Regions from separate parts of the Azoarcus sp. DD4 genome, predicted to be linked through region 2. Evidence: riboswitches for the same ligand, from Rfam matches in the RefSeq annotation. Region 2 holds a riboswitch; the other holds the start of a gene.

Region 1 (6,929 bases), 1.4 Mb from region 2:
CGTGGCGCTCGGCCGGGGTGAGCTTGTGGTGATAGTCGTGCACGTCCTGGGCCATGGAGATTTCCAGCGGCGTCCAGTGGTTGCGGTTGGCGTTGAGGAAGAATTCCCACGCCCAGGGGTATTTGAACGGGGCGAGTTGGTTGATGTCACCCTGGCCGTTGACCACGCGCTTGTCGGCGGCGCGCACCGGGGCGAGCGCGCCCGGCCGCGCGCCGGGGGCGATGAGGGCTGGGTTGCGGGCGGCGTCGGCGTCCAGGCCGGGACGGCCGCCGGCAAAGGCGGGCGCGGGCTGCGGGGTGGCGCGGGGCGCAGGGCTGTCCCAGTCGTTGAAGTTGAAGGCGCTCATTATTGGCAGGCCTCGCAGTCGGGATCGAGGATGGAGCAGGCCTTGGGGGCGATGCTGCCGTAGGTGGCGGGAGAGGCGGCGCCGCTGGCCTTGCCCGGCTGGGCGCTTTCGCTGCTGCTGCCGGCACCGGTCTTTTCCATCGCGGTGGCGCCTAGGGTGCGCAGGTAGTAGGTGGTCTTGAGGCCGCGCAGCCAGGCCAGGCGGTAGAGTTCGTCCAGCTTCTTGCCGGAGGCGCCGGCGACGTAGAGGTTGAGCGACTGGGCCTGGTCTATCCACTTCTGGCGGCGCGAGGCGGCTTCGATCAGCCAGCTGGGTTCGATTTCGAAGGCGGTGGCGTAGCGGGCCTTGATGTCGGCCGGGATGCGGTCGATGGGGCCGAGCGAGCCGTCGAAGTACTTGAGGTCGCCGACCATCACCTCGTCCCACAGGCCCAGGGTCTTGAGGTCGCGCACCAGGTGGGCGTTGACCACGGTGAATTCGCCGGAGAGGTTGGATTTCACATAGAGGTTCTGGTAGTCCGGCTCGATCGAGGCGGACACGCCGACGATGTTGGAGATGGTGGCGGTGGGGGCGATGGCGACGCAGTTGGAGTTGCGCATGCCGTACCGGCCGATGCGGGCGCGCAGGGCCTCCCAGTCCAGCGTCGCGGAGCGGTCGACTTCGACCAGCGAGCCGCCGCCCTCGCTCAGGCGGCCGCGGCCGTCGGCCAGCAGCTTGAGGCTGTCGAGCGGCAGGATGCCCTGATCCCACAGGCTGCCCTTGAAGGACGAATAGCGGCCGCGCTCTTCGGCCAGCTCGGTGGAGGCCCAGTAGGCGTGGTAGCACACCGCTTCCATCGAACGGTCGGCGAACTCCACCGCGGCATCCGACGCATAGGCCAGGCCCATCACATGCAGCGAGTCGGAGAAGCCCATGATGCCCAGCCCCACCGGACGATGGCGGACGTTGGCGGCGCGCGCCTTGGGCGTGGCGTAGTAGTTGATGTCGATGACGTTGTCGAGCATGCGCATGGCGGTGCGCACGGTGCGGCGCAGCTTGTCGGCGTCCAGGCGCCAACTGCCGTCGGCGTCGCGCAGCAGATGGGCAGGGAGGTTCACCGAACCGAGATTGCACACCGCGGTTTCGTCTTCCGAGGTGTTCAGCGTAATTTCGGTGCACAGGTTGGAGCTATGCACCACGCCCATGTGCTGCTGCGGCGAGCGCAGGTTGCAGGCGTCCTTGAAGGTGATCCAGGGGTGGCCGGTTTCGAACAGCATGGTCAGCATCTTGCGCCACAGCTGCACCGCCGGAATGCGCTTGAAGAGCTTGATCTCGCCGCGGCTGGCCTTGTCCTCGTAGGCGGCATAGGCGGCTTCGAAGTCCTGACCGTAGCGCTCGTGCAGGTCGGGTACGTCCACCGGCGAGAACAGCGTCCACTCGGCGTTCTCCATGACCCGCTTCATGAACAGGTCGGGAATCCAGTTGGCGGTGTTCATGTCGTGGGTGCGGCGGCGCTCGTCGCCGGTGTTCTTGCGCAGTTCGAGGAATTCCTCGATGTCCAGGTGCCAGCTCTCCAGGTAGGCGCAGACCGCGCCCTTGCGCTTGCCGCCCTGGTTCACCGCCACCGCGGTGTCGTTCACCACCTTGAGGAAGGGGATCACGCCCTGGCTCTTGCCGTTGGTGCCGCGGATCAGGCTGCCGAGCGCGCGCACCGGGGTCCAGTCGTTGCCCAGGCCGCCGGCGAATTTCTGCAGCAGGGCGTTTTCCTTGATGGACTGGTAGATGCCTTCGAGGTCGTCGGCGACCGTGGTGAGGTAGCAGGACGACAGCTGCGAGTGCCGGGTGCCGCTGTTGAACAGGGTCGGCGTGCTGCTCATGAAGTCGAAGGACGATAGCAGGTGGTAGAACTCGATGGCGCGCGCTTCGCGGTCAATCTCGTTGATCGCCAGGCCCATCGCCACGCGCATGAAGAAGGTCTGCGGCAGTTCGATGCGGACTTCGTCCACATGCAGGAAGTAGCGGTCGTAAAGGGTCTGCAGGCCGAGGTATTCGAACTGCTGGTCGCGCTCCGGCCGGAGTGCGGCGGCCAGCCGGGCGAGGTCGAACTCGGCCAGGCGCGGGTCGAGCAGGCCGGCCTGGATGCCGCGGCGGATGGCCTTGGGGAAGTAGTCGGCGTAGCCGAGCGCGGGGTCGGCCATCTCGGCCTGCGAGGTTTCGCGGCCCAGCACTTCCACCCGGATGGCGGCGAGCAGCAGGCGGGCGGCAACGTAGCCGTAGTCGGGTTCGCGCTCGATCAGCGTGCGCGCGGCCAGCACCAGCGACTGGCGCACCGCGGCGATGGGCACGCCGTCGTAGAGGTTGTGCATGGCGTGTTCCAGCACCGTCTCGGCGGACACATCGGCCAGCCCGGCGCAGGCTTCGCGGCACACCGCCTGCAGCGCGGCCACGTCGAGCGGACGGCGGCGGTCGCCGTCGATCACATGGATGGCGGTTTCAGCGGCGGCGTCGCCGGCATGCGCCGCCTTTTCCGCTGCGCGCTCGGCGGCGCGGCGTTCGCGGTAGAGCACGTAGGCGCGGGCGACGTCGTGTTCGCCGGAACGCATCAGCGCGAGTTCGACCTGGTCCTGGATGTCTTCGATGTGCAGCATGCCGCCGTCGGGCAGGCGGCGGGTGAGCGCCTGCACCACGGTGTCGGTGAGTTTGGCGACGAGGTCGCGGATGCGGGCGGAGGCAGCGCCCTGGCGGCCCTCCACCGCGAGGAAGGCCTTGGTCATCGCCACCGCGATCTTGCTCGGGTCGAAGCCGACCACCGCGCCGTTGCGGCGGATGGCCTGGAAGGCGGCTAGGGTGGGGTCGATGGGAAGTCGGTCCATGGGGTCTGTCCTCGGTCGTCGTTGCAAACGAAGCGGGGAAGACGCCGGAAAGGACGCGGGGCGGCCAGGCGAGGCCGGTGCCCGGACCCGCAGCAGGGATCGCCGAGTCGGCGACGGGAGCGGGGCCATGCCTTTCGTCGGAGACACCCCGCTCCAATCGGTAAAGGAAAAACGTCAGGGCAGGTCTCCTGGCTCGCGGTTCATCGCCTTGCGCCCGCCTTCCCGGAATCGTTCCAGTGGCATGCTTGGGCGCGAGACTCGTCGCTTACAGTTGCGGGGGCAGCCCCGGATTCCGCATCGCAGGATGCGTCACCGGATTCCCTTGCCCGGTGTTGCCGGGCAGCCGTGACGGGCCGAACCTTACGGGCTGGCGGTGTGGGTGTCAAGCCGGAAATTCGGTCATGGGTACGACATCTAGTTGATTTTGCCGGCAGCGTAACTAGATGTTGATGTCGGTGGGCCGTTACTTCAGGGACCCTTTCTCCATCTGCAGGAACACGTTATAGGCGTTGGCGCGGTTGGCTTCGCGGAAGGCGGGCAGGGCTTCCCAGCGCCGCCAGTCGGTTTCCGCATAGGCCTCGTCGAAGGATTTCAGCTCGCTCACCGCGCGGCCCATGGTGTCGCGCAGATAGCGCAGGTAGTCGCGCGTCAGCACCAGGTCGGCCTGCGGGTCGGTCGAGGCCGGGCCATGGCCGGGGACGACGACCTTCGCCCGGGCTTCGATCAGCCGCTCCAGCGCCTGCAGCCAGTGCGCGGTGTCGGCGTCGCCGACGAAGGGCACGCGGCCACGGAACAGCATGTCGCCAGCGAAGATCACCTTGTCCTCCACCACCTCCATGCTGAGGTCGTCGGGCGCGTGCGAGGGGCCGAGGTGGCGCAGCCGGATGGTGAGGCCGCCGTAGCGGAAGTCGGTGTCGCCTTCCAGCCAGAGGTCGGCCGGCATCAGCCGGGTGTTGGCGTCGACGAAGGGGAAGAGGTCGGCGCGGCGCTGGGCGAGGCGGGCCTGGGCCGCGTCCGAGGTGAGTGCGTCGCGGCCGGCCCGGTGTGCCCAGACCTCGGCGCCGATCGCCTTGAAGGCCTGCAGGCCGTAGTAGTGGTCGGCGTGGTAGTGGCTGACGATGACGCGGCGGATGGGGCGGTCGGTGAGCTTGCGGATCTCGGCGATCAGCTGTTCGCCCAGTGCCGGTGTGCCGAGCGCGTCGAACACGATCACGCCGTCGGCGGTGACGACGAAGCCGGCGTTGGACATGAAACCCTCGTTGGCCGAGGAGGCCATGCCGGCGGCGCCCATCACGTACCAGCTGTGCGGACCGAGCTGCTGCGGTTTCATGTCGGCGGCGCGCGCCGGGGCACACATCAGGCAGGCCAGGCCGATCAGCAGCGTCAGGAGCGGTTTCATGATGGGTCTCGCGTATTGGTATATGGCAATACGCTAAATCACGGGACCCCGGGTGTCGATCTGCGGCGCAGCATGCGGACGCGCTTCAGGGCGCTTCAGGGCGCTTCGGCGAGCAAGGCGCTGGCGATGCCGCCCAGCCGGCGCAGTGCGGCGTCCAGCTCCGGGGTATAGGGCTGACCGCAACCCAGGCGGATGAAGTGGTCGAAGCGCCCCGAGTTGGAGAACATCGCTCCCGGTGCGATGCGGATGCCGGCAGTCAGCGCTGCGTCGAACAGCCGCCGCGACGACAGCTGACCCGGCAGCTCTATCCATAGCATGACGCCGCCGTCGGGCAGGCTGAGCCGGGTGCCGGCCGGAAAGCTGGCGGCGATGGTGTCGGCCATGCGTTCGCGCTGCTCGCTCAGGTGTTCGCGCAGGCGCTGCAGGTGGCGGTCGTAGGCGCTGGTGGCCATGAACTCGGCGGCGGCGAGCTGCGACCATTCCTCGTTGTGGCGGCTCTGCGCGAACTTCAGCATCGCCACCCGCGCCTGCCAGCGCCCGGCCGCCATCCAGCCCAGCCGCATGCCGGGCGCCAGCGTCTTGTTGAGCGAGGCGCAGTGGATCACGCCGCCGCTGCGGTCCCAGGCCTTGAGCGCCTTGGGCGGGGTGGCGCGGCTGTGCATGTCGCGGTAGGGGTCGTCCTCGATCAGCGCGATGTCGTGCTGCTCGCACAAGGCCACCAGCACCGCCTTGCGGCTGTCCGGCATGATGGCGCCGAGCGGGTTCTGCAGGTTGGGCACCACCACCACCGCCTTGATCCCGCCGTAGCTGCGCAGCGCCAGTTCCAGCGCTTCCACCGAGATGCCGCTGCTCGGGCTGGTGGGGATTTCCAGCGCGCGCATGCCCAGGCTTTCCAGCACCTGCAGCAGGCCGAAGAAGGTGGGCGACTCCACTGCCACCGTGTCGCCGGGCTGGGCGACCGCGCGCAGCGCCAGATTCACCGCCTCGATCCCGCCGTGGGTGACGATGAGCTCGTCCGCGGTGACGCGGATGCCGGCATCGAGCGCGCGCCGCGCCAGCACCGCGCGGAAGTCGGGATTGCCGTTGGGCGAGCCGGGCGTGGTGAGCAGCTCCGGCTGGTGCCGCAGCGCGCGCAGCGCAGCATTCTTGAGCGCCTCGGTGGGGTAGAGCGCCGGGGTGGCGCTGGCACCGCCGAGATTGAGCGCATCCGGGTAGCGCAGACCCTGCGCGACGATGGCCGACACCGTGGCGTGGATGCCGACGAAGGCGGCCGGATCGGGCGTGCCCGCCGCGTCCGGCTCGGCCGCCGGCAGCACCGTGCGCAGCTTGCGCCGCACGAAATATCCGGAGCGCGGCCGCGCTTCCAGCCAGCCGCCGTCTTCCAGGTGGCGGCACAGCTGCAGCGCGGTCGACAGGCTTACCGCGTGGCGCTGCATCAGCGCCCGCACCGACGGCATGCGGTCGCCGGGGCGCAGCGTGCCATTCTCGATCGCGGCGCGATAGCCGGCCGCCAGCTGGCGGTAGAGTGGCTGGGTGGCTGCGGGCGGCGCGAGCGGGGTCGACAGGTCCATGGGCACGATGATGGCGCCGCCGGGCGCGCGGCGACAGATACAGAGTGGGGCGAAACGGGCCGCAACAGCGCGGGCGATTCCGCGTCTGTTGCGCTTCACATTGTAGTGGGCTGTGCCTGTTGCGCCCGGCGGGCGAACCCTAGTCTGGCGGCACGTCGATCACACCGGGCCGTCGCCCGGACAGGAGCCCACCATGTCTGCAAGCGAACGCCGTTTCGTCCGTAGTTCCACCGCCGCTTCGGCCACCCTTGTGGTCGATGTGACGCGCGCGGTCGCGACCGAGTTCGAGTGCCCCGCCGGCGCCCGCATCGTCGCGCTTGGCGGCGGGCTGGTGCTGGCCTATCGGGATGCGGACGGCAGCTTGCCGCTGCGCCGGGTGGCCCTCGCCGAAGGCGACAGCCATGTGCTGGCGGCTGCGGCTAGCGTCGCGCTGCAGGCGATGGGCGAGGCGGGGCAAGGTCTGGTCGTAGCGCCGCGCTCGTGGTGGGTGCGGCTAGGCGACTGGCTGATGGGTGTGCCGGCGGACGTGGCGGGCGGCGGGCGCTACGGGCTGGAGATGGTGGGCGCATCCGGTGCCGCGGAACCCGCCGGCGCCGCCTATTTGCTGAGTCGCCGCGCGGACGCGCGCTACGCGCAGCCGCGGGCGGGCGTTCGGCGGGCGGCTTGAGCGCGCTCAGCTGCCGCTGTCTTCCAGCCCCGGCCCTCGATGAAACACCAGCTCCTCCAACACCTCGCCGCCCACCAGATGGTGATCCACGATG
Region 2 (6,929 bases):
TGGCCGGCGTCGCCGAGGCGGCCGACGAGCTGCTCTTCCTCAACGTCCACGGCCGCTTGCTGGCAGCCGTGAGCGAGGACCACGGCCACGCCTTCCGTCGCATCCTCGACCTGGTGGACCGCCGGCTGGCGGCGCGGGTGGTGATCGAAACGCCGGAAGCGGCCTGCGCCGATCCGCGCCTGCTCGGCTTCGTGCTGGCCAACTATCGGCTCAACGGCTTCAAGGTTGCTGCCAACGTGCGCTCGCTGGCGGAACTGACCCGCCTGCTCGCGGAAGTGCGGCCCAACTTCGTCAAGGTCGATGCGCGCCATCTGCGGCTGGCGGACTATGCCGCCTTCGCCGAACTGGCGCTGTCGCATTCCGCGCGGCCGGTGTTCATCCGGGTCGAGCGGTCCGAGCAGCGTGCCGTGCTGGCGACGGTAGCGGGCGCCTGGGCGCAGGGCTTCGCCTACGGCGAGGTCGACTTGCCCCGGTCGGTGCAACTGCCGCGCCGCAGCGTGCTGGCCGCCTAGAAGCTCACTCGCAGGCCGACGCGCAGGGTGCGCGGTTCGAGCGGATGCACCAGGCGGCCGTCGATCGCCGAGCCGCTGCCGCAACCGTCCAGGCCCGCCATGGCCTCGCCACGGGTGCAGGCGCCGCCCCAGTACTCGATGTCGTTGGCGCGTTTGTCGAACAGGTTGAGCACGTCCAGCGTCGCCTCGATCTGCTTGCTCACCCGGTAGCCGAGCTTGAGGTTGGCCATCCAGAACGCGGTGGATTTCTCCGCGCCGGTCTCCTCCAGGTCGTAGGCGCCGAGGTAGCGCAGGCGCAGGCCGCCAAACCACTTGCCGCCGTCATCCACGCTGAGGCCGAGCGAGGCGGTGAGCGGAATCGCGTTGGGCACGCGGCGGCCGCCGTTATCCGGGTTGGCGTCCTGGAAGCGGGCGCGCGACCAGGCGACGTCGGCATCGACGATCAGCCATGGCGTGGGGGCGAAGTAGTTGGACCACTCCACGCCGTGGCGGCGCGAGGCGCCCTTGGGTTCGGTGATGCCCTCGTCGCCGACGAACACCAGCTCGGAATCCAGCGTCATGCGCCACACCGACAGGCTGGTGTTCCAGCCCGGCAGCGGCGCCGCGCGCACCCCAAGTTCGCTGCCGCGCGCCTTGACGATCAGCGGCACGCGTTCGGCCGCGCTGCCGTCCTGCGGATTCGTCCGCGCCGTGGCGCCGCGCACGTCGTTGCTGTGGAAGCCGTGGCCCCAGTTGGCGTAGAACTCGGTCTGGCCGAGCAGTTCGAAGGGGCCGAGCACCACGCCGAGCTTGGGGCTGGTCTGGCGCGCTTCGGTATGGCCGCCGTTGTCCATGTTGAAGGTGCCGGCGAGCGCGCTGGCGCGGGCGTGGATCTCGTCGTAGCGCACGCCCAGCCCGGTGCGCAGCCACGGCGTCCATTGCGTCCGGGTATCGACGAAGACGCCGACCGCGGTCTCGGTGATGCGGTCCTCGCGGACCACCTCGGTGCGCTGGCGATTGACCGTGTTGTAGAGGCCGACCTTGTCGATGCGGTCCTGGCGCAGCTGCGCGCCGACGGCGAGTTCGGTGTCCTTCCACTGCGGGCCGAGGAACCAGCTGCGGCGCAGTTCGCCGCCCCACTGCACGCGGTCGTCGGCCTGTTCGTGCTGGTCGCCCTGCAGGCCGCTGATGTAGCCCGACGGCGCCGAATACAGGTTGAGGCCGTAATCGACCACATAGGCGCTGGCGCGGGTGGTGCCGGTGGAATCGCTGCGCGCCCATTCGCCGGCCAGGCTGTAGCGGTGCGTCTTGCCGCCGTCCTTCTGGCTGAGGGTGTCGTAGCGGTCGATCTCGCCGCTGTCGATTGCGCGCTCCGGCACATGCTCGGAGGCGGTCCAGTCGGCGCGGTAGAACATGCCGGTGATGGCGAAACCGTTGGCCGCGGTGCCGGAGGACAGCCGCAGCAGCGCGTTCTTCTTCACCAGGTTTTCCGGCTGATCCCAGGGGCCATCGTTGCCGGTGAATTCCACCGCGGCGAGCAGGCGCAGGTCGTCGTTGAGCGCGGTGCTGCCGGCGGCGAGCAGACGGCGGTAGTTGTTCTGGCCGAAGCCGAACTCGACGAAGGGCGCATCGAGCTCGCGGACGTAGTCGATGCGGGCGCTGCCGCTGGTGGCGAAGTCGCCGTCCTCGGCGCCATACACGCCTTTGCGGTACTTCACGCTGGAAATCAGCTCCGGGATCAGGAAGTTGAGGTCCATGTAACCCTGGCCGTGGGCGTGCGAGGCCATGTTGATCGGCATGCCGAGCACATGGGTGGAGAAGTCGCTGCCGTGGTCGAGGTTGAAGCCGCGCAGGAAGTACTGGTTGGCCTTGCCGTCGCCGGAATGCTGGGTCACCACCATGCCGGGTACCGCCTCCATGACCTCGGCCGGGCGCAGCAGCGGGCGGGTGGCGAGCTGCCCGGCGGTCACCGTGCCTTCGCTGGCCGAATCCGCGACGCCTATCAGGTCCTTGCCGTCGGTGGCGACGGTTACTTCCTGCAGGGTCGGGATGCCGGCGCCGAAGGCGGGCAGGGCGCATCCCGACAGCAGTGCGAAACTGAGCGATCGCAGCGTGGCGGGCAGCAGCGCACCGGTACGCAGGAGGGCGTTGAGCGCGGTTTCGTTATGGGCGCAGGCGCCGGGCGCCAGGGGGTAGCAATGCACGACTCGTCTCCGTTGTGGGGGGCGGAGCATCGTCGGCGGCGGTCCGGGGCGCGAAACGCGCGCGGCAACGGCCTGGCCGGTGGCCGGGCGAACACTGCCGCTACGAACGTATCGCAGGAAAAACACGCGCAACCTCTGCCAGGGACACCCCGCCCCGTCTGTTTCAAGGATGGACGTTGCGGCAGGTCTCCTGGCTCTCGGGTCGTCGCGCTTCGCCCGCCTTCCCGGAACGCATCCAGTGGCATGGGGTGGCGAAGCGCTCGCCGATTACAGTTGCGGGGGCAGCGCCGGAATTCGAGCAGGGCTCGGCACCGGCTTCCCATTTAATCCCCGGGCGGGGAACCTTCAACGGCGGCGAGTGTAGGTGGCGCGGCCGCGGACGGTCAAACCTTTTTCGTCGCCGCGGGCAAGCGGCGACGGATCAAGGACGCAGGCGTTTGGCCGGCTCGTCGCTCAGGCAGTCCACACCTGGCCGCGGCGGTCTTCCACCCGCTTCGCCTTGTGGGTGGCGCGCGGCAGGGTGTCGGGGTCGAGCACCGCGATGTGGGCGCCGACGCCGGTGATCGCCTTGACGCGGTGGGCGAGGCGGTCGGCAAGCGCGTCGGCTGTGCCGGGGAAGGCGGCGGCGCGCTCGACCTCGATGGTGAGGCGGTCGAGGTGGTCGATGCGCTCGATCACCAGCCGGTATTCGCCGCTGAAGTCGTGGTCCTTGCGCACGATGGCCTCGACGTCGCTCGGGAAGATGTTCACCCCGCGCACGATCAGCATGTCGTCGCGGCGCCCATGCACGCCGAGCAGGCGCTGGCTGGTGCGACCGCAGGCGCAGGGCTCATCGGTGAAGCTGACGATGTCGCCGGTGCGGAAGCGGATCAGCGGGCGGGCGCGCTTCTTCAGCGTGGTCAGCACCATTTCGCCGCGTTCGCCGGGGGCGACCGGCTCGCCGGTCTCGGGATCGAGCACTTCGACCAGGATGTGGTCTTCCGCCCAGTGCAGGCCGTCCTTCTCCTCGCACATGCCGGCGCAGGAGCCGAAGATGTCCGACAGGCCGTAGTAGTCGTACACCTCGGCGCCCCACAGCGCCTCGATGCGGGCGCGGGTCTCGGGAATGGAGCCGCCGGGCTCGCCGGCGACGAAGATGCGCTTCACCGCCAGATCCTTCTTCGGGTCGATGCCTTCCTTTTGCGCGGTCTCGCCCAGGTACCAGGCGTAGGACGGCGTGGTCCAGATCGCGGTGGCCTGGAACTGGCGCAGGATGGCGAGCAGGCGCTCCGACGGCACCGTGCCGGCGTGGATGCTGAGCGCGCCGAGCTTCTGCGCGCCGAGCACGCAGGGGCCGCCGATGAAGAGCGAAAAGTTGAGCGAGTGCGCGTAGCGGTCTTCCGGACGCAGGCCGGAAGACCAGAACTGGCGCGCCTCGTAGGCTATCCAGTCGTCGAAATCCTGCTGGGTGAAGGGCGACACCGTGGGCACGCCGGTGGAGCCGGACGAGGCCGACACATACACCACCTCGCGTTCCGGCACCGCGGCGAGGTCGCCGAGCAGCGGCTTCGCTTCCTGGCGTTCGCGCAGGATCTTCTTGTCGATGGTCGGGAAGCGCTGCAGGTCGGCGAGTGTCTTCAGGTCTTCCGGCTTCACGCCGGCGGCGTCGAAGCTGCTGCGGTAGTAAGGCGAGTTGTCGTAGGCGTGCTTCAGATGCGTCTTCAGCAGGCCGAGCTTGAGCGCGTTCCAGTCGGCGCGGCTCTGGGTTTCGAGTTGCGGGTCCCAGTACTTGCGGTCGTTCGCGTGCGTCATCGGTATTCCTGTGTGCGGTGGTTCAACTGCCCTTGCGCGCGGCGGGCTTCCAGGCGGAGAAAGGGGCTTCCTCGTAGCCGGCTTCGCGCACGTAGCGGCCGAGGCGCAGCCAGTCCGCCAGCGCCAGCGTGTTGCCGACCTGGCGCGCCACCGGGATGCCGTCGAGGTCGTAGAACACCACCGTCGGCAGCGCATACACCCGCTGCGCGTGGGCGAATTCCGCCTGGTTGGTGGGCTTGCCGTCGAAGTCGCGCAGCGCGGTGGGTTCGTCCGCCATCACGCTGGCGACAACGAAGTCGCGCTGGTAGTCGCGGCGCAGGCCGGCGTCCTTGAAGCTGGTGGCGCGCAGGCGGGCGCAGTCGCTGCAGCCGTTCATCTCGTAAAGCACCGCCACGCCGTGCTTGCCATCCTTGCGGGCCTGGGCGAGCGCCCTGGCGAGATCGGCGGTGGGCGGGAAGAACCCGTCGTCGTGCTTGGCCGCGGTGGTGGCCGGTGCGGCGCTGGCTGCGCCGACGCTGCCATCGGCGAAGAGCGCGGCGAGCAGCAGCAGGATGCCGATCAGGCCTATCCACAGGCTGCGCTCGAGCAGGCCTTCGCGCTCGGCGGTGAAGTCCGCGGGCGGCAGCGGTTCGCCCGGGATGGCATCGGGAAGCGGGTTGGGCAGCTCGGGCACCGTCGCGTCGGCAAAGGGGCTGCGATGTGGGCGATGGGGCTTGGACATGGCGGTCTCCCTGGCGATCAGCGCAGCCAGAACAAGGCGCGATGGCGCAGGGCGTCGAGCAGGCTCATCACCGCCCAGGTCACCGCGCCGGTGTAGAGGATGCCGGCGACCATGCGCGGGTAGTCGGCGAAGTCGGCGTAGTACTGCACGAAGCGGCCCAGCCCGGCGTTGGCGCCGAAGAGTTCGGCCACCGTCAGCAGGATGAAGGAGAAGCCCAGGCCCACCGCCATGCCGGAGAAGACGTGCGGCAGCGCGGCCGGGAAGATCACCTTGCGCAGGGTTTCCAGCCGGCCGAAGCCGAGCACGCGGGCGTTGTCGCGGTGGCGGCCTTCCACCGCCAGCGCACCGGCGGCGGCGTTCTGGAAGATCGGCCAGAAGGCGCCGACGAAGACTACGAAGGTGGCCGACAGGTGGAAGGTTGGCAGCACCGCGATCGCGTAGGGGATATAAACCGTCGGCGGCACCGGCGCGGCGACCTTGGCGAACGGGAAGAAGGCCCGCGCCAGCCGCGGCGTGGTACCGGCAGCCAGCCCGAGCGCGACGCCCAGCACCAGCGCGGCACCGAAACCCGGGATGAGGATGAGGAGGGACGACACGGTGCCGCGGCCGAGTTCCGGCAGCGAATCCCACAGTGCCTGCAGCACGGTGATCGGCGGCGGCAGCAACGGGTTGCCGCTGCCGGCGAGCGCGCTGCCGATCGCCTGCCAGATGGCGACGAGCACGGCGGCGAAGGCCCACGGTTCCCAGGCGAAGGGGAGGCGGAAGCGGGGCGCTGCGGGCTCGGCGGCCGGGGTGGTGGGGTGGTCAAGCGCGGTTTGTTGGGCGCTCATGGGGTGCTCCAGAAATTCAGTGGGCGTGCCGTGTGTCTCCCTCCCCTTGAAGGGGGAGGAACAGAACCCACGGCGCGCGTTGTGTTGGTGCTCAAATACCGCGACGCTCAGTACCTGACCGCTCAAACCACCTCCAACCCCGCCAGCGTGTCCGCATCCAGCGCCTCCGCGATCCGCTCGCGCAGTTCATGGAACGCTGTCTCGCCGAACAGCGCCGCGCGTTTGCGCGGCCGCGCGAACGGCACCACGTGCTCGGCGATGATCCGCCCCGGCGAGGCGCCCATCACCACCACGCGGTCGGCCAGCAGCAGGGCTTCGTCGACGTCGTGGGTGACGAACACCACGGTGCGGCGCGGGCGGCCGCGTTGCCAGACCTCGATCAGCAGGTCCTGCAGCCTGGCGCGGTTGATCGGGTCGAGCGCGCCGAAGGGTTCGTCCATCAGCAGGAAGGGCGATTCCAGCGCCAGCGCGCGGGCAATCGCGGCGCGCTGCTGCATGCCGCCGGACAGCTCGAACGGATGGCGCGGGGCGGCGTCGCCGAGGCCGACGCGCTCCAGGTGTTCCCAGGCGCGCTGGCGGCGCTCGGCGCGGCCGAGGCCGGGGTGAGACTTGGCCACGGCTTCGGCGACGTTGTCCGCTACCGTCATCCACGGAAACAGCGCGTAGTGCTGGAACACCACCGCGCGGTCCGGGCCGGGGCCGGCCACCGGCTTGCCGGCGGCGGCAACGCGGCCGCGGTTGGGCTTCTCCAGCCCCGCGATCAGCCGCAGCAGGGTGGATTTGCCGGAGCCGCTGGGGCCGAGCAGGGCGACGAACTCGCCCTCGGCCACGTTCAGCTCGATGCCGCGCAGGATCTCGCGCTCGCCGTAGGCGAAGGCCAGGCCTTCGACGC

Evidence for each region. Region 2 has a riboswitch for cobalamin ahead of CJ010_RS15095 (TonB-dependent receptor). Riboswitches for the same ligand answer to the same signal wherever they lie in the genome.
Region 1: another riboswitch for cobalamin. It lies ahead of CJ010_RS21495 (ribonucleoside-diphosphate reductase subunit alpha); the one in region 2 lies ahead of CJ010_RS15095 (TonB-dependent receptor).

Annotation. Positions count from the first base shown of each region.
Region 1 covers NZ_CP022958.1:4,633,430-4,640,358, reverse strand. Annotated here, with positions in the region: gene CJ010_RS21500 (ribonucleotide-diphosphate reductase subunit beta) at 1-346, opposite strand, end outside; gene CJ010_RS21495 (ribonucleoside-diphosphate reductase subunit alpha) at 346-3,198, opposite strand; cobalamin riboswitch at 3,359-3,561, opposite strand; gene CJ010_RS21490 (MBL fold metallo-hydrolase) at 3,662-4,597, opposite strand; gene CJ010_RS21485 (PLP-dependent aminotransferase family protein) at 4,693-6,168, opposite strand; gene CJ010_RS21480 (hypothetical protein) at 6,362-6,835, shown strand; gene CJ010_RS21475 (ferredoxin) at 6,842-6,929, opposite strand, start outside.
Region 2 covers NZ_CP022958.1:3,255,432-3,262,360, reverse strand. Annotated here, with positions in the region: gene CJ010_RS15100 (EAL domain-containing protein) at 1-512, shown strand, start outside; gene CJ010_RS15095 (TonB-dependent receptor) at 509-2,695, opposite strand; cobalamin riboswitch at 2,858-3,057, opposite strand; gene CJ010_RS15090 (phenylacetate--CoA ligase family protein) at 3,149-4,486, opposite strand; gene CJ010_RS15085 (thioredoxin fold domain-containing protein) at 4,509-5,207, opposite strand; gene CJ010_RS15080 (ABC transporter permease) at 5,225-6,037, opposite strand; gene CJ010_RS15075 (ABC transporter ATP-binding protein) at 6,160-6,929, opposite strand, start outside.